3 regions of the Streptomyces sp. NPDC057280 genome follow, and region 1 is predicted to be linked to each of the others. Evidence: riboswitches for the same ligand, from Rfam matches in the RefSeq annotation. Region 1 holds a riboswitch; each other region holds the start of a gene.
What was found. Region 1 has a riboswitch for cobalamin ahead of ACFUO4_RS15085 (ABC transporter substrate-binding protein). Riboswitches for the same ligand answer to the same signal wherever they lie in the genome.
Positions count from the first base shown of each region.

Region 2: another riboswitch for cobalamin. It lies ahead of ACFUO4_RS22875 (ribonucleoside-diphosphate reductase subunit alpha); the one in region 1 lies ahead of ACFUO4_RS15085 (ABC transporter substrate-binding protein).
Region 3: another riboswitch for cobalamin. It lies ahead of ACFUO4_RS26735 (CbtB-domain containing protein); the one in region 1 lies ahead of ACFUO4_RS15085 (ABC transporter substrate-binding protein).

Region 1 covers NZ_JBHUYR010000002.1:1,002,754-1,009,700, forward strand. Annotated here, with positions in the region: gene aceA (isocitrate lyase) at 40-1,329, opposite strand; gene ACFUO4_RS15080 (short-chain fatty acyl-CoA regulator family protein) at 1,720-3,135, shown strand; cobalamin riboswitch at 3,150-3,326, shown strand; gene ACFUO4_RS15085 (ABC transporter substrate-binding protein) at 3,380-4,429, shown strand; gene ACFUO4_RS15090 (FecCD family ABC transporter permease) at 4,426-5,439, shown strand; gene ACFUO4_RS15095 (ABC transporter ATP-binding protein) at 5,436-6,257, shown strand; gene ACFUO4_RS15100 ((2Fe-2S) ferredoxin domain-containing protein) at 6,238-6,627, shown strand; gene ACFUO4_RS15105 (hypothetical protein) at 6,662-6,947, opposite strand, start outside.
Region 2 covers NZ_JBHUYR010000003.1:931,378-938,324, forward strand. Annotated here, with positions in the region: gene ACFUO4_RS22865 (hypothetical protein) at 1-173, opposite strand, end outside; gene ACFUO4_RS22870 (ribonucleotide-diphosphate reductase subunit beta) at 234-1,247, opposite strand; gene ACFUO4_RS22875 (ribonucleoside-diphosphate reductase subunit alpha) at 1,247-3,604, opposite strand; cobalamin riboswitch at 3,727-3,887, opposite strand; gene ACFUO4_RS22880 (GNAT family N-acetyltransferase) at 3,910-4,413, opposite strand; gene mctP (monocarboxylate uptake permease MctP) at 4,518-6,146, opposite strand; gene ACFUO4_RS22890 (DUF3311 domain-containing protein) at 6,143-6,397, opposite strand; gene ACFUO4_RS22895 (YbdD/YjiX family protein) at 6,564-6,764, opposite strand; gene ACFUO4_RS22900 (carbon starvation CstA family protein) at 6,736-6,947, opposite strand, start outside.
Region 3 covers NZ_JBHUYR010000004.1:630,709-637,655, reverse strand. Annotated here, with positions in the region: gene ACFUO4_RS26755 (tetratricopeptide repeat protein) at 1-624, opposite strand, end outside; gene ACFUO4_RS26750 (oxygenase MpaB family protein) at 687-1,529, opposite strand; gene ACFUO4_RS26745 (acyl-CoA dehydrogenase family protein) at 1,539-2,717, opposite strand; gene ACFUO4_RS26740 (CbtA family protein) at 2,855-3,619, opposite strand; gene ACFUO4_RS26735 (CbtB-domain containing protein) at 3,645-3,866, opposite strand; cobalamin riboswitch at 3,904-4,060, opposite strand; gene ACFUO4_RS26730 (histidine phosphatase family protein) at 4,155-4,718, shown strand; gene ACFUO4_RS26725 (ferredoxin) at 4,833-5,198, opposite strand; gene ACFUO4_RS26720 (DUF6479 family protein) at 5,343-5,693, shown strand; gene ACFUO4_RS26715 (hypothetical protein) at 5,842-6,192, shown strand; gene ACFUO4_RS26710 (carboxylesterase/lipase family protein) at 6,212-6,947, opposite strand, start outside.

The DNA.
Region 1 (6,947 bases):
GCCCCCGTTCGGACAGGGGGCCGGGCCGTGACGGGCGGCCTAGTGGAACTGCTCCTCCTCGGTGGAGCCGGCCAGCGCGGTGGTGGAGGAGGCGGGGTTGACGGCGGTGGAGACCAGGTCGAAGTAGCCGGTGCCGACCTCACGCTGGTGCCTGACCGCCGTGAACCCGTGTTCCTGGGCGGCGAACTCCCGCTCCTGGAGGTCGACGTAGGCGGTCATGCCGTGCTCGGCGTAGCCGCAGGCGAGGTCGAACATGCCGTGGTTGAGGGAGTGGAACCCGGCCAGGGTGATGAACTGGAAGCGGTAGCCCATCGCGCCCAGCTCCCGCTGGAACTTGGCGATCTGGTCGTCGTCCAGGGCGGCCTTCCAGTTGAAGGACGGCGAGCAGTTGTAGGCGAGCAACTGGCCCGGATACCGGGCGTGGATCGCCTCGGCGAACTCGCGGGCCTGGGCCAGGTCCGGGGTGCCGGTCTCCACCCAGATCAGGTCGGCGTACGGGGCGTAGGCCAGACCGCGGGCGATGACCGGCGCCATGCCGTTCTGCACGCGGTAGAAGCCTTCCGCGGTGCGCTCGCCGGTCACGAACTGGGCGTCGCGCTCGTCGACGTCGCTGGTCAGCAGGTTGGCGGCGAGGGCGTCGGTGCGGGCGACGATGACGGTCGGGACATCGGCGATGTCGGCGGCCAGGCGCGCCGCGTTGAGGGTGCGGATGTGCTGCGAGGTGGGCACCAGGACCTTGCCGCCGAGGTGGCCGCACTTCTTCTCGGAGGCGAGCTGGTCCTCGTAGTGGATGCCCGCCGCGCCCGCCGCGATCATCGCCTTGGTCAGCTCGAAGGCGTTCAGCGGACCGCCGAACCCGGCCTCGGCGTCGGCGACGATCGGCGCCAGCCAGTCGGTGGTGTCCCCGGCGTCCTCGGCGGTGGCGATCTGGTCGGCACGCAGGAGGGCGTTGTTGACCCGGCGCACCACCTGCGGAACGGAGTTGACGGGGTAAAGACTCTGGTCGGGGTAGGTGTGCCCGGCCTGGTTGGCGTCGGCGGCGACCTGCCAGCCGGAGAGGTAGATGGCCCGGAGACCCGCCTTGACCTGCTGGACGGCCTGGCCGCCGGTCAGAGCGCCGAGGGCATGGATGTAGTCGAGCTCGTGCAGCTGGCGCCACAGCCGCTCGGCACCACGCCGGGCCAGTGTGTGCTCCTCGCGGACGCTGCCGGACAGCCGTACGACGTCCTCGGCGGTGTAGGTGCGCTCGATGCCCTGCCAGCGGGGGTCGGTGGCCCAGCGCCGGGCGAGTTCCCCGGCCGCCTGCGTGCTCGTCCTCGCTTCTGCCATGACTGTCACCGTCTCCTCGGTCTGTTGCGTCTGCCAAGCTCCCGGTCCGGGCGAACAGGGATGGCACTGTGTGTCGTGAAGCTCGGGTGCGGCCCGCCGTGCCGCCCGTGCGGCGGAGGTGAGCAATGCTGCCGGTCAGACGCCCGCCCTCGCCGGGATCTCCGACGTCAGGGCATGAATCGCGCCCCGGTTGCGGGCGGTGGTCGCCGGGTTCCGGCGGGCCGCACAACGACTGTGACATTGGCACTCAGTGCCATCAACCGTGGATGATTGCCAATTTCTGCGAATCTTCGGCCCGCCGTTTGCCAAGTTTGCGAAGGATCCTCTCGCGGTCCTGATCACGTACGCTGACCGCACCCCGGACGCCGAGGAAAGGGAGGGAGGAGTGCGGTGAGCAAGATCTATGCGGGGGCGCGGCTGCGACGCCTGCGTGAGGAACGCGGGATGAGCCAGGCCGAGCTGGCCCGGGTGCTGGGCATCTCGCCGAGCTACCTGAACCAGATGGAGCACGACTCCCGCCCGCTCACCGTGCCCGTGCTGCTGCGGCTGACCGAGGCGTTCGGCGTCGACCCGGCCTTCTTCTCCGAACGCGACACCAGCCGCCTGACGGCCGACCTGCGCGAGACCCTGGCCGGCGAGATCACTGCGGCCCGGGTGAGCCCGACCGACCTCGCCGAGCTGGCCTCCCGGATGCCCAGTGTCGCCCAGGTCCTGCTCGACCTCGGCCGCCGCAACCACCTCCTCGCCGAACGCCTCGCCGGCGCCACCGACGCCCGCGACACCGACCCGGCCGCACCGCGCTCACCTCGCTCGCCGCACGAGGAGATCCGCGACTTCTTCTACCGCCGCCAGAACTACCTCCACGACACCGACCTCGCGGCCGAGGAACTCGCCCGGGAGATTGCCATCCGACCCGGCGACGTCCTGCGCGTCCTCACCGCACGCCTCGCCGACCACCACGGTGTCAATCTGACCGGTGAACCCGGCGACCGCCTGCACCACTACGACGAGGCGACCCGCACCCTCCACATCTCCGCCCGCCTGCGCCCCGGCCAGCGCGCCTTCCGCATGGCCACCCAGCTCGCCCTGCTCGAATACGGCGACGAACTCGACCGCCAGGCCGCCGAAGACTTCGCACCCGGCACCCCCAGCCACGCCCTGGCCCGCATCGGCATCGCCCACTACTTCGCCGCCGCGCTGATCCTCCCCTACACCGCCTTCCACACGGCAGCCGAAGAGGTGCGCTACGACATCGAACTCCTCACCGACCGCTACGGCCTCGGCTACGAGACCGTCTGCCACCGCCTGAGCACCCTCCAACGCCCCCGGCTGCGGGGCGTTCCGTTCTCCTTCGTCCGCGTCGACCGCGCCGGCAACATGTCCAAGCGCCAGTCCGCCACCGGCTTCCACTTCTCCCGCGCCGGCGGCACCTGCCCCCTCTGGAACGTCTACGAGGCGTTCGCCGCATCCGGCCGCATCCACGTCCAGATCGCCGAAATGCCCGACGGGCAGCGGTACTTGTGGACGGCCCGCGCGATCACCCGGCACCGCGGCGGCTGGGGGGAGCCCGGCAAGACCTTCGCCATCGGCCTCGGCTGCGAGATCCGCCACGCCCACCGCCTCGTCTACGCCGACGGCCTCGACCTCACCAGCGCCTCCGCCGCCACCCCCATCGGCATGGGCTGCCGCGTCTGCGAACGCCTCGACTGCCCTCAGCGGGGCGCACCACCGCTCGGCCGGCCCCTGCGCATCGACCAGCACACCAGCACCTTCGTGCCCTACCCCGTGACCGATCACACCACCTGACCGTACGACGCACTTGATAGCCTCAGCGGGCCAGTCGAGCCACACCCGAGGCCAGGGAATCCGGTGCGAATCCGGAACTGACGCGCAGCGGTGAGGGGGACGGGCGGGGCACGACGTCACTGGGAGACCGGGAAGGCGCCCCGGCCGGACGAACCCGAGTCCGAAGACCTGCTGGCACCTCCGCGCCCCGGCGCGGGGGACGTCCGTAGGCCAGGCTCCGCGTACGAGCCCCGACCCCGAAGGCATGCCCGTGCTCCGCGCCCTTGCCCCGCTCCGTACTCCGGCGTTCCTCCTCGCCTCCGCCCTGCTGCTCACCGCCTGCGGCTCCTCCGGCGACGGAGACGCGAAGTCGGAGGAAGCCTCCACCGCCGGCTACCCGGTGACCCTCGACAACTGCGGCCACAAGGTCGCTTTGAAGTCGGCTCCGAAGAAGGCCGTTTCCCTCAACCAGGGCACCACCGAGATCCTGCTCTCCCTCGGTCTCGCCGACCGCATGGCCGGTACGGCGACCTGGACCGACCCGGTGATGAAGGGCCTGGAGAAGGCCAACGCGTCCGTACCGCGCCTTGCCGACAACGCGCCCTCCTTCGAGAAGGTCCTGGACGCCGAACCTGACTTCGTCACCGCCTCGTTCGTCTCTACCCTCGGCAAGGGCGGGGTCGCCACCCGCGAGCAGTTCGAGAAGCTGGGCGTGCCCACGTACGTCTCCCCGTCTGACTGCTCGGGCAAGGACAACGACAGCGGCGGCGACGGATCGCGCAGCACGCCGCTCACCCTCGATGCGGTGTACGGCGAGATACGCGACCTCGCGCACGCGTTCGGCGTCGACGCCCGGGGTGAACAGCTGGTCGCGTCGCTGAAGAAGAGGGTGAGTACGGCGACCACCGGGCTGAACGCCTCTGGCGTCTCCCTCATGTATTGGTTCGCCAACTCCCAGTCGCCCTACCTCGCCGGCTGCTGCGGCGCGCCCGGTGCCATCACCCGCGCGGTCGGCGCGAAGAACGCCTTCGCCGACACCCACGACGAATGGCCCCAGATCAGCTGGGAGACCGTCGCCGACCGCGACCCCGACGTCATCGTGATCGGCGACCTCACACGCAAGCAGCAGACCGCTGAGACCGCCAAGGCCAAGATCCGCTTCCTGGAGACCAACCCCGCCACCCGCAACCTCACCGCGGTGAAGAAGAAGCGCTACGTCCTGCTCAGCGGGCAGGCCATGAACCCGTCCATCCGCACCATCGAGGGCATCGAGAAGGTCGCGGCCGGTCTGCGGGACTTCGGACTCGCCAAGTGAGCCTCCGTACGTCGCTGTTGACCGGCGGCGGACTGGCCGCGCTGCTCGCCTCGGTCGCCGTGGCCGTGACGTTCGGTCCGGCCGACATCTCCACGGGGGACGTCTGGGCGTCCGTCGCGGCCCATCTCGGCCTCGGTGAAAGTACGTTGGCGCCGCTGCGGGACGGCATCGTGTGGAACCTGCGCATGCCGCGCACCCTGCTCGCCGCCGTGTGCGGGTCCGGACTCGCCGTGTGCGGGGCGGTCATGCAGTCGCTGCTGCGCAACCCGCTCGCCGACCCCTTCGTCCTGGGTGTCTCCTCCGGCGCGTCCACGGGAGCGGTCGCCGTGGTCGTCCTCGGCGTGGGCGGGGGAGCGGTTTCCCTGTCGGCGGGCGCCTTCCTCGGCGCGCTGCTCTCCTTCGCCCTGGTACTGCTGCTCAGCCACACCCTCGGCGGCAGCACCGACCGGGTTGTCCTGTCCGGAGTCGCCGCCATGCAGCTCTTCTCCGCACTGACCTCGTTCATCGTCCTCACCTCGGCCGACGCCGAGACCACCCGGGGCGTGCTGTTCTGGCTGCTCGGCTCACTCACCGGCGCCGACTGGGGACAAGTACTGCTGTGCGCGGTCGTCCTGGCGGTTGTCCTCATCGTCTGCCTGGGATACGCCCGTACGCTCGACGCGTTCGCCTTCGGCGACGAGGCCGCCGCCGGCCTCGGCGTCCGGGTCGCCCGCACCCGCCTGGTCCTGCTGTGCGCTACCGCACTGCTCACGGCCGTCCTGGTCAGCTGCGCCGGCGCGATCGGCTTCGTCGGCCTGGTCCTCCCGCACGCCACCCGCGCCCTCACCGGTGCCGGACACGCCCGCCTGCTCCCGGTCACCGCGCTGACCGGAGCCGTCTTCCTGGTCTGGGCGGACACCCTCGCCCGAACCGTCCTCGACCCCCAGGAGGTCCCAGTGGGCGTGGTGACGTCCCTCATCGGCGTGCCGGCGTTCGTGGCCGTCCTCTACCGCAGACGGAGAAGGGCATGACCAGCCTGCACGCGGACCGCGTCGCACGCCGCATCGACGACAAAGTCATCGTCGACGACGTCACCCTCACCCTGCGCTCCGGTGAGACCATCGGCCTGCTCGGCCCCAACGGCTCCGGAAAGTCCACACTGCTCAGGCTGCTGGCCGGGATCCTCACACCCACCGCCGGAGTCGTGACCCTCGATGGGCACCCGCTCACCAAGATCGGCCGTCGAGCCACCGCCCGCCGCATCGCCACCGTCGAACAGCACGCCGATACCCAGACCGAACTGACCGTCCGCGACGTCGTCGCCCTCGGCCGCATCCCGCACCGCCGCGCCTGGACACCGCCGACGACGTCCGACGCGGAAGCCGTCACCGAAGCCCTGCGGCGCACCGCACTGACCGACCGGGCCGGCCAGTCCTGGCACACCCTCTCCGGCGGCGAACGCCAGCGCACCCAGATCGCCCGCGCGCTCGCCCAGGAACCCCGCGAACTCCTCCTCGACGAACCCACCAACCACCTCGACATCCAGCACCAGCTCGACCTCCTGGAGCTGATCGTCGGTCTGCCGGTCACCACCGTGATCGCCCTCCACGACCTCAACCTCGCCGCGATGTACTGCGACCGCCTCATCGTCCTGCGCGACGGCCGCGCGATCACGGAGGGCACCCCGGCCGAGGTCCTTACATCTGCGCTCATCGAGCAGGTCTACGGCGTCCGAGCCGAGGTCACCCACGACCCCGGCCACCCCGTGATCCGCTTCCTGCGCCCGGCAGCCCGGGACGGGTCTCCCCCGAAGAGGAGTGTGACAAGCGATGCCCCGACAGCACCCTGAAGCAGGCGGCACGGAGCACACCTCCGCCGCACCGGCACCGTGCCGCGTCGTCGTTTGCCGGGACTGCTGTTGCGGAACCCCGAAAGTCCCCGGTGTGGATCACGATCGGCAGCTCGCGCACCTGGCTGAGGAGGTCCCCGTGCGGGTCTCGGACTGCCTCGACGTGTGCGAACACGCCAACGTGATCGTCGTCCAGCCCTCCGCCGCCGCCCGTGCCGAAGGCGCTCGTCCGGTCTGGCTCGGACTCGTCAATGACCCTGACGCCACCGAAGACATCGCCGCCTGGGTAAAGGCCGGCGGCCCCGGCATCGCCCCCTGCCCCGATATCCTCGACCTCTACGTCTTCACCCCGCCCCGCAGGACGCAATGAGCGCGAAGCCAGCCCGATTGGGCTTTTGGCTTGCCTACATGTAGTAGGCATAGCGGGTGGCGATGCGAGCGTTGAGTGGGACGTGTTTGAGGATGGAACCGACTCGGTAGGCGGTGCGCAGGGTGAGGGGATCGCGTTCGTCGAGCTGAGCGTTGTTCCAGTTCATCTTGGTCAGGGCGAGGATGTCGGTGCTGGCGGTCAGCAGGTCTGTGCCGTGTGTTGAGGGCCGGATCAGCAGGGGCTGGGGGACGTACAGGCCGGGGTAGGTCCGGAAGTACGGCACGGAGCCGCGGGTGTAGAGGAGCAGGGAACGCGGGTCC
Region 2 (6,947 bases), on a different contig from region 1:
ACGGTTCCGCCCACCGCGAGGCACACCGTGCGGCCGCTGTCCGAGGCGTGGAGCTCCGGCACGGCCGCGCAGTCGGACGGCGACACCGTCGCCCCGCTGTCGCCGCCGGAGCCGGTGCCGCATCCGGCCAGCAGCAGGGCCGCGAAGGCGAAGCCAGTGATACTACGACGCATGACGGATCCCTCCTCGCCTCTCTGACGTGCCGGAGGCGAGAAGGGATCCATGGCGTGGGGCTAGAAGTCCTCGTCCAGGTCGACCGTGCCCTCCACGGCGACCTGGTACGCGGACGGGCGGCGCTCGAAGAAGTTCGTCAGCTCCTGGACGCCCTGGAGCTCCATGAAGGAGAACGGGTTCTCCGAGCCGTACACCGGGGCGAAGCCCAGGCGGGTCAGGCGCTGGTCGGCGACGCACTCCAGGTACTGGCGCATCGAGTCGGTGTTCATGCCCGGCAGACCGTCACCGCACAGGTCGCGGCCGAACTGCAGCTCCGCCTCGACCGCCTCCCGCATCATGTCCGTGACCTGCTGCTGGAGCCGGTCGTCGAAGAGCTCCGGCTCCTCCTTGCGGACGGTGTCGACCACGTCGAACGCGAAGCTCATGTGCATGGTCTCGTCGCGGAACACCCAGTTGGTGCCGGTGGCGAGACCGTGCAGCAGACCCCGGCTGCGGAACCAGTAGACGTACGCGAAGGCACCGTAGAAGAACAGGCCCTCGATGCACGCGGCGAAGCAGATCAGGTTGAGCAGGAAGCGGCGCCGGTCGGCCTGCGACTCCAGGCGGTCCAGCTTCTCGACCTCGTTGATCCACTTGAAGCAGAACTCGGCCTTCTCCCGGATGGACGGGATGTTCTCCACCGCCGCGAACGCCGCCGCCCGGTCCTCCGGGTCGGGGAGGTAGGTGTCCAGCAGCGTCAAGTAGAACTGGACGTGGACCGCTTCCTCGAAGAGCTGCCTGGAGAGATACAGGCGCGCCTCGGGGGAGTTGATGTGCTTGTAGAGCGTCAGCACCAGGTTGTTCGCCACGATCGAGTCACCCGTCGCGAAGAACGCGACCAGCCGGCCGATCAGGTGCTGCTCCTCCGGGGACAGCTTCGCCAGGTCGGCGACGTCCGAGTGGAGGTCGACCTCCTCGACGGTCCAGGTGTTCTTGATCGCGTCCCGGTAGCGCTCGTAGAAGTCCGGGTAGCGCATGGGGCGGAGGGTCAGCTCGAAGCCCGGGTCGAGAAGGTTCTTGGCTTCGCTGGTCATTACTGGCAGGCCTCGCAGGACTCGGGGTTCTCAAGGGAGCAGGCGACGGCCTCGGGGTCGGCGGCCTGCTGTACGGGGACGGTGGCTTGTGCCGCGCGGGCGATCCTCGTCGCCGGGCGCGAGCGCAGGTAGTACGTCGTCTTCAGGCCCTGCTTCCAGGCGTACGCGTACATCGAGGAGAGCTTGCCGATGGTCGGCGTCTCCAGGAACAGGTTCAGCGACTGCGACTGGTCCAGGAACGGGGTACGGGCGGCGGCCATGTCGATCAGGCCGCGCTGCGGGATCTCCCACGCCGTGCGGTACAGGTCGCGGACGTCCTGCGGCACCCAGGTGAAGCCCTGCACCGAGCCGTTGGACTCGCGCAGCGCCTCCCGGGTCTGCGCGTCCCACACGCCGAGCTGCTTCAGCTCGGCCACCAGGTAGGAGTTGACCTGGAGGAACTCGCCGGACAGCGTCTCGCGCTTGAAGAGGTTGGAGACCTGCGGCTCGATGCACTCGTACACGCCCGCGATCGAGGCGATGGTGGCGGTGGGCGCGATGGCGAGGAGCAGGGAGTTGCGCAGGCCCGTGGTGGCCATCCGCGCGCGCAGCGCCGCCCAGCGCTCCGGCCAGGTGAGCTCCACGTCGTAGTGGTCGGGGTGCAGGACGCCCTGGGCGGTACGGGTCTTCTCCCACGCCGGGAGCGGACCGTTGCGCTCGGCGAGGTCGGTGGAGGCCTCGTACGCGGCGAGCATGATGCGCTCGGCGATCCGCGTGGAGAGGGCCTTGGCCTCCGGCGAGTCGAAGGGCAGCCGCAGCTTGAAGAAGACGTCCTGGAGCCCCATCGCGCCGAGGCCCACGGGACGCCATTTGGCGTTGGACCGGCCCGCCTGCTCGGTCGGGTAGAAGTTGATGTCCACCACGCGGTCGAGGAAGGTCACGGCGGTGCGGACGGTGGCGTCGAGGCGGTCCCAGTCCAGGTCGCCGGTCGCCGCGTCGACGAACGCGCCCAGGTTCACCGAACCCAGGTTGCAGACCGCCGTCTCGCCGTCGTCCGTGACCTCCAGGATCTCCGTGCAGAGGTTGGAGGAGTGGACGACATGGCCGGGCAGCGCCGTCTGGTTGGCGGTGCGGTTGGCGGCGTCCTTGAAGGTCATCCAGCCGTTGCCGGTCTGCGCGAGGGTACGCATCATGCGGCCGTACAGGTCACGGGCCGGGATCGTCTTCTTGGCGAGGCCGGCCGCCTCGGCCTTGCGGTACGCGGCGTCGAACTCCTCGCCCCACAGGTCCACCAGCTCGGGCACGTCGGCCGGGGAGAACAGCGACCACTCGGCGTCGGCGTTCACGCGGCGCATGAACTCGTCCGGGATCCAGTGCGCGAGGTTCAGGTTGTGCGTACGCCGGGCGTCCTCACCGGTGTTGTCGCGCAGCTCCAGGAACTCCTCGATGTCGGAGTGCCAGGTCTCCAGGTAGACGGCCGCGGCGCCCTTGCGCCGGCCGCCCTGGTTCACCGCGGCCACCGAGGCGTCCAGCGTCTTCAGGAACGGCACGATGCCGTTGGAGTGCCCGTTGGTGCCGCGGATCAGCGAACCGCGGCTGCGGATGCGGGAGTACGACAGGCCGATGCCGCCGGCGTGCTTGGAGAGGCGGGCGACCTGGTGGTAGCGGTCGTAGATGGAGTCCAGCTCGTCCAGCGGGGAGTCGAGGAGATAGCAGGACGACATCTGGGGGTGCCGGGTGCCGGAGTTGAACAGCGTGGGGGAGGACGGCAGGTAGTCGAGGCGGCTCATGAGCCCGTAGAGCGCGGCGACTTCGTCCAGGGCACGGGTCGTGTCGTCCTCGGCGAGGCCCGCCGCCACGCGCAGCATGAAGTGCTGGGGCGTCTCGATGACCTGGCGGGTGATCGGGTGCCGGAGGAGATAGCGGCTGTGGAGCGTACGCAGACCGAAGTAGCCGAAGCGGTCGTCGGCGGCCGGGTCGATCAGCGCGTCGAGCCGTGCGGCGTGCACCCGTACGAACTCCGCCGTGCGATCGGCTACCAGGCCCTCGCGGTGGCCGACCTCGACGGACTCGGTGAAGGACGTGACGCCCTGGGAGGCGGCCTCGGCGGCGATGCTGATGGTCAGCAGCCGGGCGGCCAGCCGGGAGTAGGCGGGGTCCTCGGAGATGAGTCCGGCGGCGGCCTCCGTCGCCAGCTCGCGCAGCTCCGCCTCGTCGGCCTTCGCGGACCGGCCGCGCAGCGCGGCGGCGGCGACCCGTCCGGGGTCGGCGTCGGGCAGGTCGGCGGTCAGCTCGGTCAGGGTCCGCAACAGGGCGGTACCGGGACCGTCGTTCTCCGCCTGGACCGCTGAAGCCGGATCGGCTGGCGCGATGGTCACGTGGGGGCTCTCCCTCGCTCGGCAGGGGCCTGGTGGAGGGCAGCAGGCAGCACGAGCGCACGGGGCGTCGCGTCCACCGGCCCACTCCGCGAGGCCCGGACGTCATGGCACCCGGGCCACGGCGGCCTGGGCACGCTGTCGGCAGGTCCTCGGACTGACTCCCGTACACACACAAGGCATGCACAAGTACACCGTTGCGGGACAGTTCCGGATTCGCACCGGATTCCCCTGCGGCGACAGCGAGCATGAGCATACATCTTGTGCCGGGTTCGAGTGGCACCCCTAGATGTTGTGTCGCGGCGACTTCAGAGCGTCAACTCATAGGTGAGAAGCGTGAACTCCTCGCCCGGGATCGGCTGCCAGTCGCGGTGGGGGGCGCGGACGAAGCCGAGGCGTTCGTAGATGCGGTGGGCCGCGCGCATGACGGGCTGGGTCGACAGGACCATGCCGCTGTCCCCGGCGGCCCTGGCGCGGTCGACGCAGGCCTGTACGAGGGCTTGTCCGGCGCCTCTGCCGCGGGCCTCCGGGGCCACGGCCAGCATGCGGATCTCCGATTCGCCGGGACGGGAGAGTTCGGCCATGGCGCCGCCGGTCGAGGGGACGTAGGTGACGGTGCCGAGGAGGACGCCGTCCTGGACGGCGACGAGGACCTCGGCTGCGGCCGCCCGTTTGCCGACGTCTCTCAGTTCACCGAGGTACCAGTCGCTCTCACCGAAGGCGAGGAGGCCGTCCTGGATGTAGGCCTGGGCGGTGATCTCGCCGAGTTCGTCGTATTCGGTGGGGTTCGCTGCCCGGATCTGTATGTCCATGCAGGTGAGTGTGCACGAAAGCGGGCCGCCGTTGCTCTTGATGTCGGCGGCCCGCTGCGGAGTTCGTCGTGGTTGCTCGCGCAGTTCCCCGCGCCCCTAGGGCGTCAGTGCGAGGCTCCTGCGGTCGCGGGCGGAAGTTCCACCTGGACACCGGGGTCTCCGGCGTCCGCCGTGTAGTCCTCCGGCCTGGTTTCGTCCACGCCCTCCGGGGCCTTCAGAGCCCTCAGGACGAACGTCAGGACCACCGTGACCACCACGTTCAGCACGAACGCCGTCAGGCCGATGTAGCCGATCTCGCCGATGCCGGGGATCTCCTTCGCGGAGCCGCCGAAGTGCTTCTGCGTCGGCGAGGCCACGCCGTACGCGGCGACCGTGCCGTAGATCATGCCGACCGCCCAGCCGGCGAGCAGCGCCCAGCGGTGGAACCAGCGGGTGAACAGGCCGCCGACCAGGGCCGGGAAGGTCTGGAGGATCCAGATGCCGCCCAGGAGCTGGAAGTTGATGGCGACCGTCTTGTCCATGGTCAGGACGAAGACCAGCGCGCCGACCTTCACCAGCAGGGACACCAGCTTGGAGACCTTGGTCTCCTGCTCCGCGGTCGCGTCCGGCTTGATGAAGTCCTTGTAGATGTTGCGGGTGAACAGGTTCGCCGCCGCGATGGACATGATCGCCGCGGGGACCAGCGCGCCGATGCCGATCGCCGCGAAGGCCACACCCGCGAACCACGCCGGGAACATGTTCTCGAACAGCTGCGGGATCGCCAACTGGCCGTTGGTGACCTTGACTCCGGCCGCGATCGCCATGAAGCCCAGCAGCGCCAGCAGACCCAGCATCAGCGAATACAGCGGCAGGATCGTGGTGTTGCGGCGGATCACCTCACGGCTCCTGGAGGAGAGCGTCGCGGTGATCGAGTGCGGGTACATGAAGAGCGCGAGCGCGGAGCCCAACGCCAGCGTGGCGTACGTCCACTGGCCCGGCTCGCCCGGCACCAGCGCACCGCGCGGCGCGCCCGTCGCCGGGTTGGTCTGGCTGTACGCCTCGCCCGCCTTGGCGAAGATCTCGTCGAAGCCGCCCAGCTTGATCGGGATGTAGATGATCGCCACCGCGATGACGATGTAGATCAGCGTGTCCTTCACGAACGCGATCAGCGCGGGGGCGCGCAGGCCGGACGAGTAGGTGTACGCGGCCAGCACACCGAAGGCGATGAGGAGCGGCAGGTCCTTCACGAACCAGTTGGTGTCCTCGCCGCCGCCGACACCCATGACGTCCAGGACCGCCTGGATGCCGACGAGTTGGAGGGCGATGTACGGCATCGTCGCGAGGATGCCGGTGACGGCGACCGCGAGCGACAGGCCCTTGGAGCCGAAGCGGCCGCGCACGAAGTCGGAGGTCGTCACATAGCCGTGCTTGTGCGAGACCGACCAGAGGCGGGGCAGGAAGGTGAAGATCAGCGGGTAGACGAGGATCGTGTACGGCACGGCGAAGAAGCCGGCCGCGCCCGCCGCGTAGATGGCCGCGGGGACGGCGACGAAGGTGTACGCCGTGTAGAGGTCGCCGCCGAGCAGGAACCAGGTGACCCAGGTGCCGAACGACCGTCCGCCCAGGCCCCATTCGTCGAGGCTGTGCTCGTTCTCGGCCTTGCGCCAGCGCGCGGCGAGGAAGCCCATGACCGTGACGGCCAGGAAGAAGAAGATGAAGACGCCGAGCGCGACGCCGTTCACGCCGTCGTTCACTTGGTACCTCCAGGACGGGCGCGCTGGTCACGCTGCCACAGCTTGTACGCGGTCATCGTCAGCGCGGTGGAGATCAGCACCCACAGCATCTGGTACCAGTAGAAGAACGGGATGCCGATGAAGGCCGGGTCGACCTTCGCGTACGACCCCACCCACAGCATCGCCACGAAGGGCGCGAAGAGGCAGAGGGCGATGACCACGCGGACCGGCGTCACCACCGGTGGTCTGGCCTCGGGCGAATCTGATGACATGCGGCGGCTCCGATCCCCTCATCACTGATCACCGTGTAACGCGCAGGCAATCTAGGTCACGGTGTGACAGGAGTGGAAGACCTCGTCCGCATATCGGTATGTCGATTCAGTGAAGGTCCGACATCGGTGTCAACAGCGGCTTCGACAGCGGCTTCGGCAGCGGGCTTCAACAGCAGCGGAAGCCCTGGCGCGGGTCCGCCTCCTGCCGGTCCGTCCGCATCCGCTCGAACTCCCGCCGGGTCGGTACGTCCGCCTGCGGGTGGTCCCGGCGGACGTGCGCGACATAGCGGTCGTAGGCCGACTCGTCGGTCAACTCCCGTACGTACCAGCGCACGTTCTCAAGGCCCCGCCGCAGTGCCGACCTCATGGCGCGTTTCCTCCTCTTTTTCCTCGCGGGTCGGGAACAGCCCGGCGGGGGCGACGATCCGGGACTCTACGTACGGCGCCTCGCTCAGCGTGGAGAGGGCCGGGCGTCGTACATGCCGAATACAGACCCTCAGCGCGTCGGCGATCACCACCACGATCAGCAGGGCGAGGACCGCGGTGAGGA
Region 3 (6,947 bases), on a different contig from region 1:
CCCCAGCGAGTACAGGTCGCTGCGCTGGTCGACCTCGGAGCCGCCGATCTGCTCCGGCGACATGTAGTGAGGGGTGCCCATCGCGATGCCGGTGCCGGTGAGCCGGGAGGTGAAGCCGATGTCATGGCCGAGCCGGGCGATGCCGAAGTCGCAGATCTTCACGGTGCCGTCGGTCAGCCGCATGATGTTCGCGGGCTTCAGGTCCCGGTGCACGATGCCCTGCTGGTGGGTGTAGGCGAGTGCGGCCGCCACCTGGTCGGCGATGTCGACGACGTCCGCGACGGGCAGCGGATGCTGTTTGTTGTCCTCCAGGAGCTGGCTGAGGTTGCGGCCCTCCAGCAGCTCCATGACGAGGTAGAGGATGCCGTCGTCCTCGCCGAAGTCATGGACGACGGTGACCCCGCGGTGCTGGAGGGCGGCGGCGACGCGGGCCTCCCGCCGGAACCGCTCGCGCAGGACGCGGGTGAAGGTCTGGTCGTGGGAAGGGCCGAGCGGCTTGAGGCACTTCACGGCGACATGGCGGCCCAGCGACTCGTCGCGGGCCCGCCACACCTCGCCCATGCCGCCGCGCCCGATCAGGTCGAGCAACCGGTAGCGGCCCTGGATCAGTTTGCTGTCCCCCATCTGCTGCGATCGCCCCCGTCGAAGTCGCGCCGCTCCACCCCTGGTCCGTCCAGTATGGCGAGCTATCTCCCGACTTTGTACGGTGCCGGGCGGGAGCCGGGGCCGAGCCGTGACATGGCGCGGAGGATGTGTTTGGGCGGCAGTTGCCAGCGCAGACGTGCGGGAACACAGCGCAACAGGGTGCCCGTGACACGCAACTGGCGGGTGACGGTGGCCGGTCGCGGGGCCGGTCTGCCGTACAACTCGTGGGCGTACGGCGGCAGGGCGGCGTACGCCAGGTGTGCCACGCGCCGCCACAGCACCGCGCGCGCCGGGACGAGCAGGGGGTGCGTCGGCGGACGGAGCAGGAAGTCGTCCACGGCGCGCGCCTCGGGTCCGGCGGCGAGGTCGGGCCGCACCTTCTCGAAGTAGGCGGCCATCTCGGCCTGGTTCGCCGGTACGGCGTCGGGGTCGAGGCCCACCAGGCGGGCACTGACCCGGTGTTCGGCGATGTAGCGGTCGGCGAGTTCGTCGGTGAGGCGGAATCCGGAGCGCCGGGCGACGTGCAGGTAGGAGTCGATCTCCGCACAGTGCACCCACAGCAGCAGCTCGGGTTCGTCGACGCCGTACGTCTCGCCGGTGTCGGGGTCGGTCGCGGACAGCATGCGGTGGATCTTCCGCACCCGGGCGCCGGCCCGTTCGGCGGCCTCCGTGGTGCCGTACGTCGTGGTCCCGACGAAGTTCGCGGTGCGCAGCAGCCGGCCCCAGGCGTCCTGCCGGAAGTCGGAGTTCTGCATGACCCCGCGCACGGCACGCGGATGAAGCGCCTGGAGATACAACGCACGGACACCGGCGACCCACATCATCGGGTCGCCGTGCATCTGCCAGGTGACCGAGTTCGGCGTGAACAGCCCCGGATCTGCCATACCCGCAGGCTAACGCCGCACCCTCGGCATCCCCAGACCGATCCACGAGATGATCTCCCGCTGGATCTCGTTGTTGCCGCCGCCGAAGGTGAAGATGACCGCGGAGCGGTAGCCGCGCTCCAGTTCGCCGTGGAGGACCGTGCCCGCGGAGCCTTCCTTCAGGGCGCCCGCCGCGGCGACCACTTCCATGAGCCAGGCGTAGGCCTCGCGGCGGGCCTCGGAGCCGTAGACCTTGACGGCGGAGGCGTCCTGGGGGGTGAGCGTGCCGTTCTGGACGGCGTTGACCATCTGCCAGTTGAGCAGCTTCATCGCGTCGAGCTTCACATGGGTCTGGGCGAGACGGCGGCGCACCCAGGGCAGGTCGACGACGCGGCGGCCGTCGGCGAGCTTGGTCTCCATGGCCCAGCGCTGGACGTCGTGCAGGGCGCGGATCGCCATGGTGCCGTGGGCGGCGAGGGTGACGCGCTCGTGGTTGAGCTGGTTGGTGATCAGCCGCCAGCCCTGGTTCTCCTCGCCGACCCGGCGCGAGACGGGGACGCGGATGTCCTCGTAGTAGCTGGCGGTGGTGTCATGGCCGGCGAGGGTGTTGATGACGGTGCAGGAGTAGCCGGGCTCGGTGGTCGGGACCAGGAGCATGGTGATGCCCTTGTGCGGCGGCGCGGCCGGGTCGGTGCGGGTCGCGAGCCACACCCAGTCCGCCGTGTCGCCGTTGGTGGTCCAGATCTTCTGGCCGTTGACGACGTACTCGTCTCCGTCTCGCACCGCGCGCGTCTTCAAGGACGCCAGGTCCGTACCGGCGTCGGGCTCGCTGTAGCCGATCGCGAAGTCGATCTCGCCGGAGAGGATCTTCGGGAGGAAGTAGGCCTTCTGCTCGTCGGTGCCGTACCGCATGATCGTCGGGCCGACCGTGTTCAGGGCCATCAGCGGCAGCGGGACGCCGGCCTGGGCGGCCTCGTCGAAGAAGATGAACTGTTCCATCGCGGTGAGTCCGCGGCCGCCGTACTCCTTGGGCCAGCCCACGCCCAGCCAGCGGTCGGCGCCCAGCTTCCGGATGATCTCGCGGTAGAAGCGCTTCTGCTCACGCCGGTCGCCGTGCCGGGCGTTCGCGTCGTCCGGCACCAACGCGGCGAAGTACGCGCGCAGTTCGGTGCGCAGCCGCTGCTGCTCGGGTGTGTATGCGAGATGCACGGCGCCTCCAGGCTCCCCGGGACCGGTCCTGACGGCGCACACGGTAGAACGTGTTCCAGAAATAGGGAATGGCAAGGCCGCACCGAGGCATACGAAAGGGCCCCCGCGATGCGAGGGCCCGTTCGGTGGTGAACTGCTCAGTGGGCGACGGGAGCCGGCCGGGTGTCCGCGCCCGCCGACCGCTCGGCCGGCTTCGGTGCGAGCTGCCGCTCCGCCAGCAGCCCGAAGACCAGCCCGAAGGCGGTCCACAGGGTCACCTGCACGGCGAGCGCGGCGAGCCGGTACTGCCACAACAGGGCGGCCGGGAAGTGCTCCGGCACCTCGTTGAACGACGGCAGGAACGCGTACGCCAGCCCGACGACGAGGACGAAGAACGCGCCCGCGGCGAGGGTGGCGTTCCAGTTGCCCAGCCGGGGTGCGAGCCGCTTGCCCAGGATGACCGTGCCCACCGTCAGCAGCACGCTGAGGACGATCATCAGGAAGAACAGCGCGGTCCGCTGGTCGAGCGTGTCGGGGTCACCGACGGCCGGCGGGTTGGCGGGGTACTTGAGGAACGGCACGACGTACACCGCGACCAGCCCGGCGACCGCCAGGAGCAGCGCGCTCGCGCGCGGCCCGAAGCGGCCGATCCGGCCGAGCGCGAAGCAGTACGCCAGCGCCGCGATGCCCCCGAAGGCGACCCCGTAGACGAGGACGCCGGTGGACAGGCCCGCGGTGGACTGGAGCGTACGGCTGAACAGTTCCTCGCCGCCGTGCTCGTGCGCGTGGGCCTCCTCGAAGGCGATGGCCTGGTCGACGCGCGGCTCCCCGAGGAAGTACGCGACGACGAGCGCGGCCAGTCCCGCGACGAGGCCCGCGAGCATGCCGCGGACCAGGAGGTTTCTGACAGTTGCGGAGTTCATGCGCGGATACGCTTCCTCGCCGCTGTCAGTGGCACGGGAAGCCGAGCAGGTGGCGGGCGTCATGCACCCACTCGTGGACCCCCTCGCCGGACAGCAGGGAGGTGGCGCCCTGTTCGGCGCCGACGAAGTAGAGCAGGACCAGCATCAGGACGCCGAAGAAGACCGCCCAGGGGGCGATGGCGCCGATCGGCAGCTTGGCGGGTACGGCGGTGGAACTGGTTGTCGGCTGAGCGACGGTCTGCGCCATGGCAGGACCTCCTGGGGGAACTCGCGTCCCGTCTCGGTGGTGCACAGGACGACGGGGCGGGTCTGACTCACCCGGCCCGCACCCTTTGAGGCGCGTGCCCGGCATACAGTGGCGCGACCGTGCCGGAATCCCACCGGCTTCCACCGAACCGTCGTCGATATCGACGAGAAGGTACCGCGTGGGAGGGATGGGGCCAAGAGCGCATGGTCCGGCCACAAGCGCCCCTGGAGCGCTGTGCGCATGTCAAATAGGCGGTACAGAAAGGGTGTTGAGCGGGGGAATGGGCGGATGACGAGCCGAGTGATGTTGATCTCACCCGCGATCAGCGAGGCCCTGCGGGAGGCCCGCTTCGATGACGGCTGGCCGTTGGACGCCTCCGGCCTGCGCGGCGCGAAGGCCGCCGCGGGCACGCTCCCGACGGCACACCGGGTCTGTTCCTCCCCCACCGTGCGCTGCCGTGAGACGGCCGGCGCGCTCGGTCTCGACGCCCTGGACGCACCGGAGTTGGCCGCCCTCGACACAGGGCGCTGGCGCGGGTCGACGCTGGCCGAGGTGGGTGCCGCGGAGCCGGAGGCGCTGACGCGCTGGCTGTCCGACCCCGAAGCGACGCCGCACGGCGGGGAGTCGGTGGCCGCGCTGTGCGCACGGGTCGGGGCATGGCTGGACGCACTGGCCGCGGAGACGGGGTGGACGATCGCCGTGGCCGAACCCGAGATCGTCCGCGCGGCGCTCGTCCACGCGCTGGGGGTGCCGGGGCCGGCCTTCTGGCGCACGGACGTACCACCGCTCACCGCCGTCGAACTCAGCGGGCGAGCGGGGCGCTGGAACGTCCGGATGGGGCGGCCCCTCTGAAGCTCCTTCTGAAGTCCTTCTGAGCCGCTTCAGAAGCCCTTCTGAGGCCCTTCAGAAGCCCCTCGGAAACTCCTCTGAAGCTTCTTCTGAGGCACTCCGAGGGAAACGCCCGCCTCAGTTCAGCGTGGCCATGAAGTCCGTGCATGCCTGGGCGCACTCCCGGCAGGCCTTCGCCGCGTCCTCCGCTCCCGGCTCGCCGTCGAAGGCGTGGGCGGATTCCAGGCAGACCGTCCGGCACCACTCCAGCTGGACGCGGATACCGCCCTCGTCCAGCCGGTTCTGCTCGGACAGCACCCGGCACGTGGCGTCGCACACCTCCGCGCACATGATGCCCTTGCGTCGTACGAGTTCCTGTTGCTCGGTCCCGTCCGGATCCACGAGGCTGGCACGCACCGCGCATGCCCGGGCGCACTCGGTGCACGCCTGCGCACACGCGAAGCGGTCCTCCAGGAACCGGATGAGCTCCTGTTGGGGTGTCATCGCTGTCACACCGCGCGGGTAGCCGCCGCATTTCGCGTCAAACCCCTGTGCCGCAGGTTTCCGCCGGTCACGGCCGTCGGGTTCGCAGGGGCCGCCGGTCACGGTGTCGGGTTCACACCGGACGGCGGGGGTACTCGCGGGATCATGACTAGCGCATGGATGGAGATGGCCGCGGGTCGCGGCGCCCTGGGCGTCGGGCTGATCGTGGCGGGTCTGGTCGTCGTCGCCCTGCTGCTGGGCGCCTTCTGGATGGGCGCGCGCGTCCGTCGCCGGGAGCTCCCGCCGCCGCGCCCCGAGGAGCAGCCGCGGCTGCCGGAGGGCGGGCCCGTCCGCGAGGTGGCGGAGAACAGGGAGCCCGACGAGGTGCCGAGAAGCGACCACCGCCTCACCCCGCACGAGATGCCCGCCTTCGGCAACAGCAGCACCCGGACCGGGCCCGAGAAGTCCCGCCGCCGGTGGACCGACGGCAAGAGCGGATCGTTCGGCGGCGGGTGACCGGGCGGTCGTCGATCCGCGGCCCGCGGGCCCGTACAGAGCGGCACCGGGGCCGGTGCTCGGCCCGCGGGCCCGTACAGCACGGCGCCGGGGTCGGTGCTCGGCCCGCGGGCCCGTGCAGAGCACAGCACCGAGGGAAGTGAGTTCCATGGCCGACGGCGGTCGCGGCGCCCTGCCGCTGCCCGACTACGACCACCTGCCCATCGGCGGTCTGGAGAGCCGCGTGCGGTCACTGGCCCCGGAGGAGGTGGAGACGCTGCTCTCCTACGAGCGCACCCACGCCGACCGGCTCCCGGTGACCGAGGTGCTGACCGCGCGCCTGGAGCAGCTTGACGCCGGCGCCGAGCCGACGTCCGGCGACCCCCAGGCGCTGCGCCCCGAGGCGCGCGCGGGACGCCACGGCTCCCCCGTGTCACCGACGACGTCGCCGGAACCGCACAGCCCGCCCCCGCACGGCACCCCCGACCAGCGGGGCAGGCCGAAGGGCGACCGCGCCTAGGACCGGCCCGCCGGACCGGTCAGCCCGCGCTCAGGGGCAGCGCCTCGTACACGTGCCGGTCCCACAGCCGCCGTGAGGCGTCCTCCGGGTACGCCGTCACCGTCGGTTCGGTGTCGAGGAGCCGGGTGAGCCGGTTCTCGGGGTCGTACGCGGGCCAGCCGGGGTCGCCCGTGCTCGCGAAGGCGGTCCACGCGGACCGCATGTACGCGGAGAGCTGTTCGGTCTCGGGCGTGGGCTCGGGGCCGATCAGCATGCTGCCCAGTCCGCCGCCCCGCGAGCCGAAGACCAGGGGGACGTCCAGGCCGTGGCAGGCCCCGAGCGTGCCGTCGTGGACCGGGGCGGACCAGGTGAGTTCGTAGAGGTGAGCCCGGCCGCCGCCGATCGTCTGCGCGTCCGCCAGATGCAGGGAGGGCATGCGGAACAGCCAGTCGGACTGGACCAGTTCGAGGAGCTGCTCCGCCGAGGCGTCGGGGAACGCGGTGCGATAGGCCTGTCCGGCGTCGGCCGCCGGTCCGAACGCGGCCAGCGCGGCGGACGCCAGCTGGTCGTCGACCTTGCCGAGCAGCCCGCCCAGCATCAGGAACAGCCGGTACTCGTCACGGTTGTGGCCGACGATCAGCTCCACGTCCCGGCCCGCGCCCTCTGCCAGAGCGGTCCACGGCACGACCGGCAGGACGTCTCCGTCCACGACCGGTGAGTACGGGGTGGCGGTGAGAGCGACCTTGCCCCACCGGGGCAGGAACGCGCGCATGCGG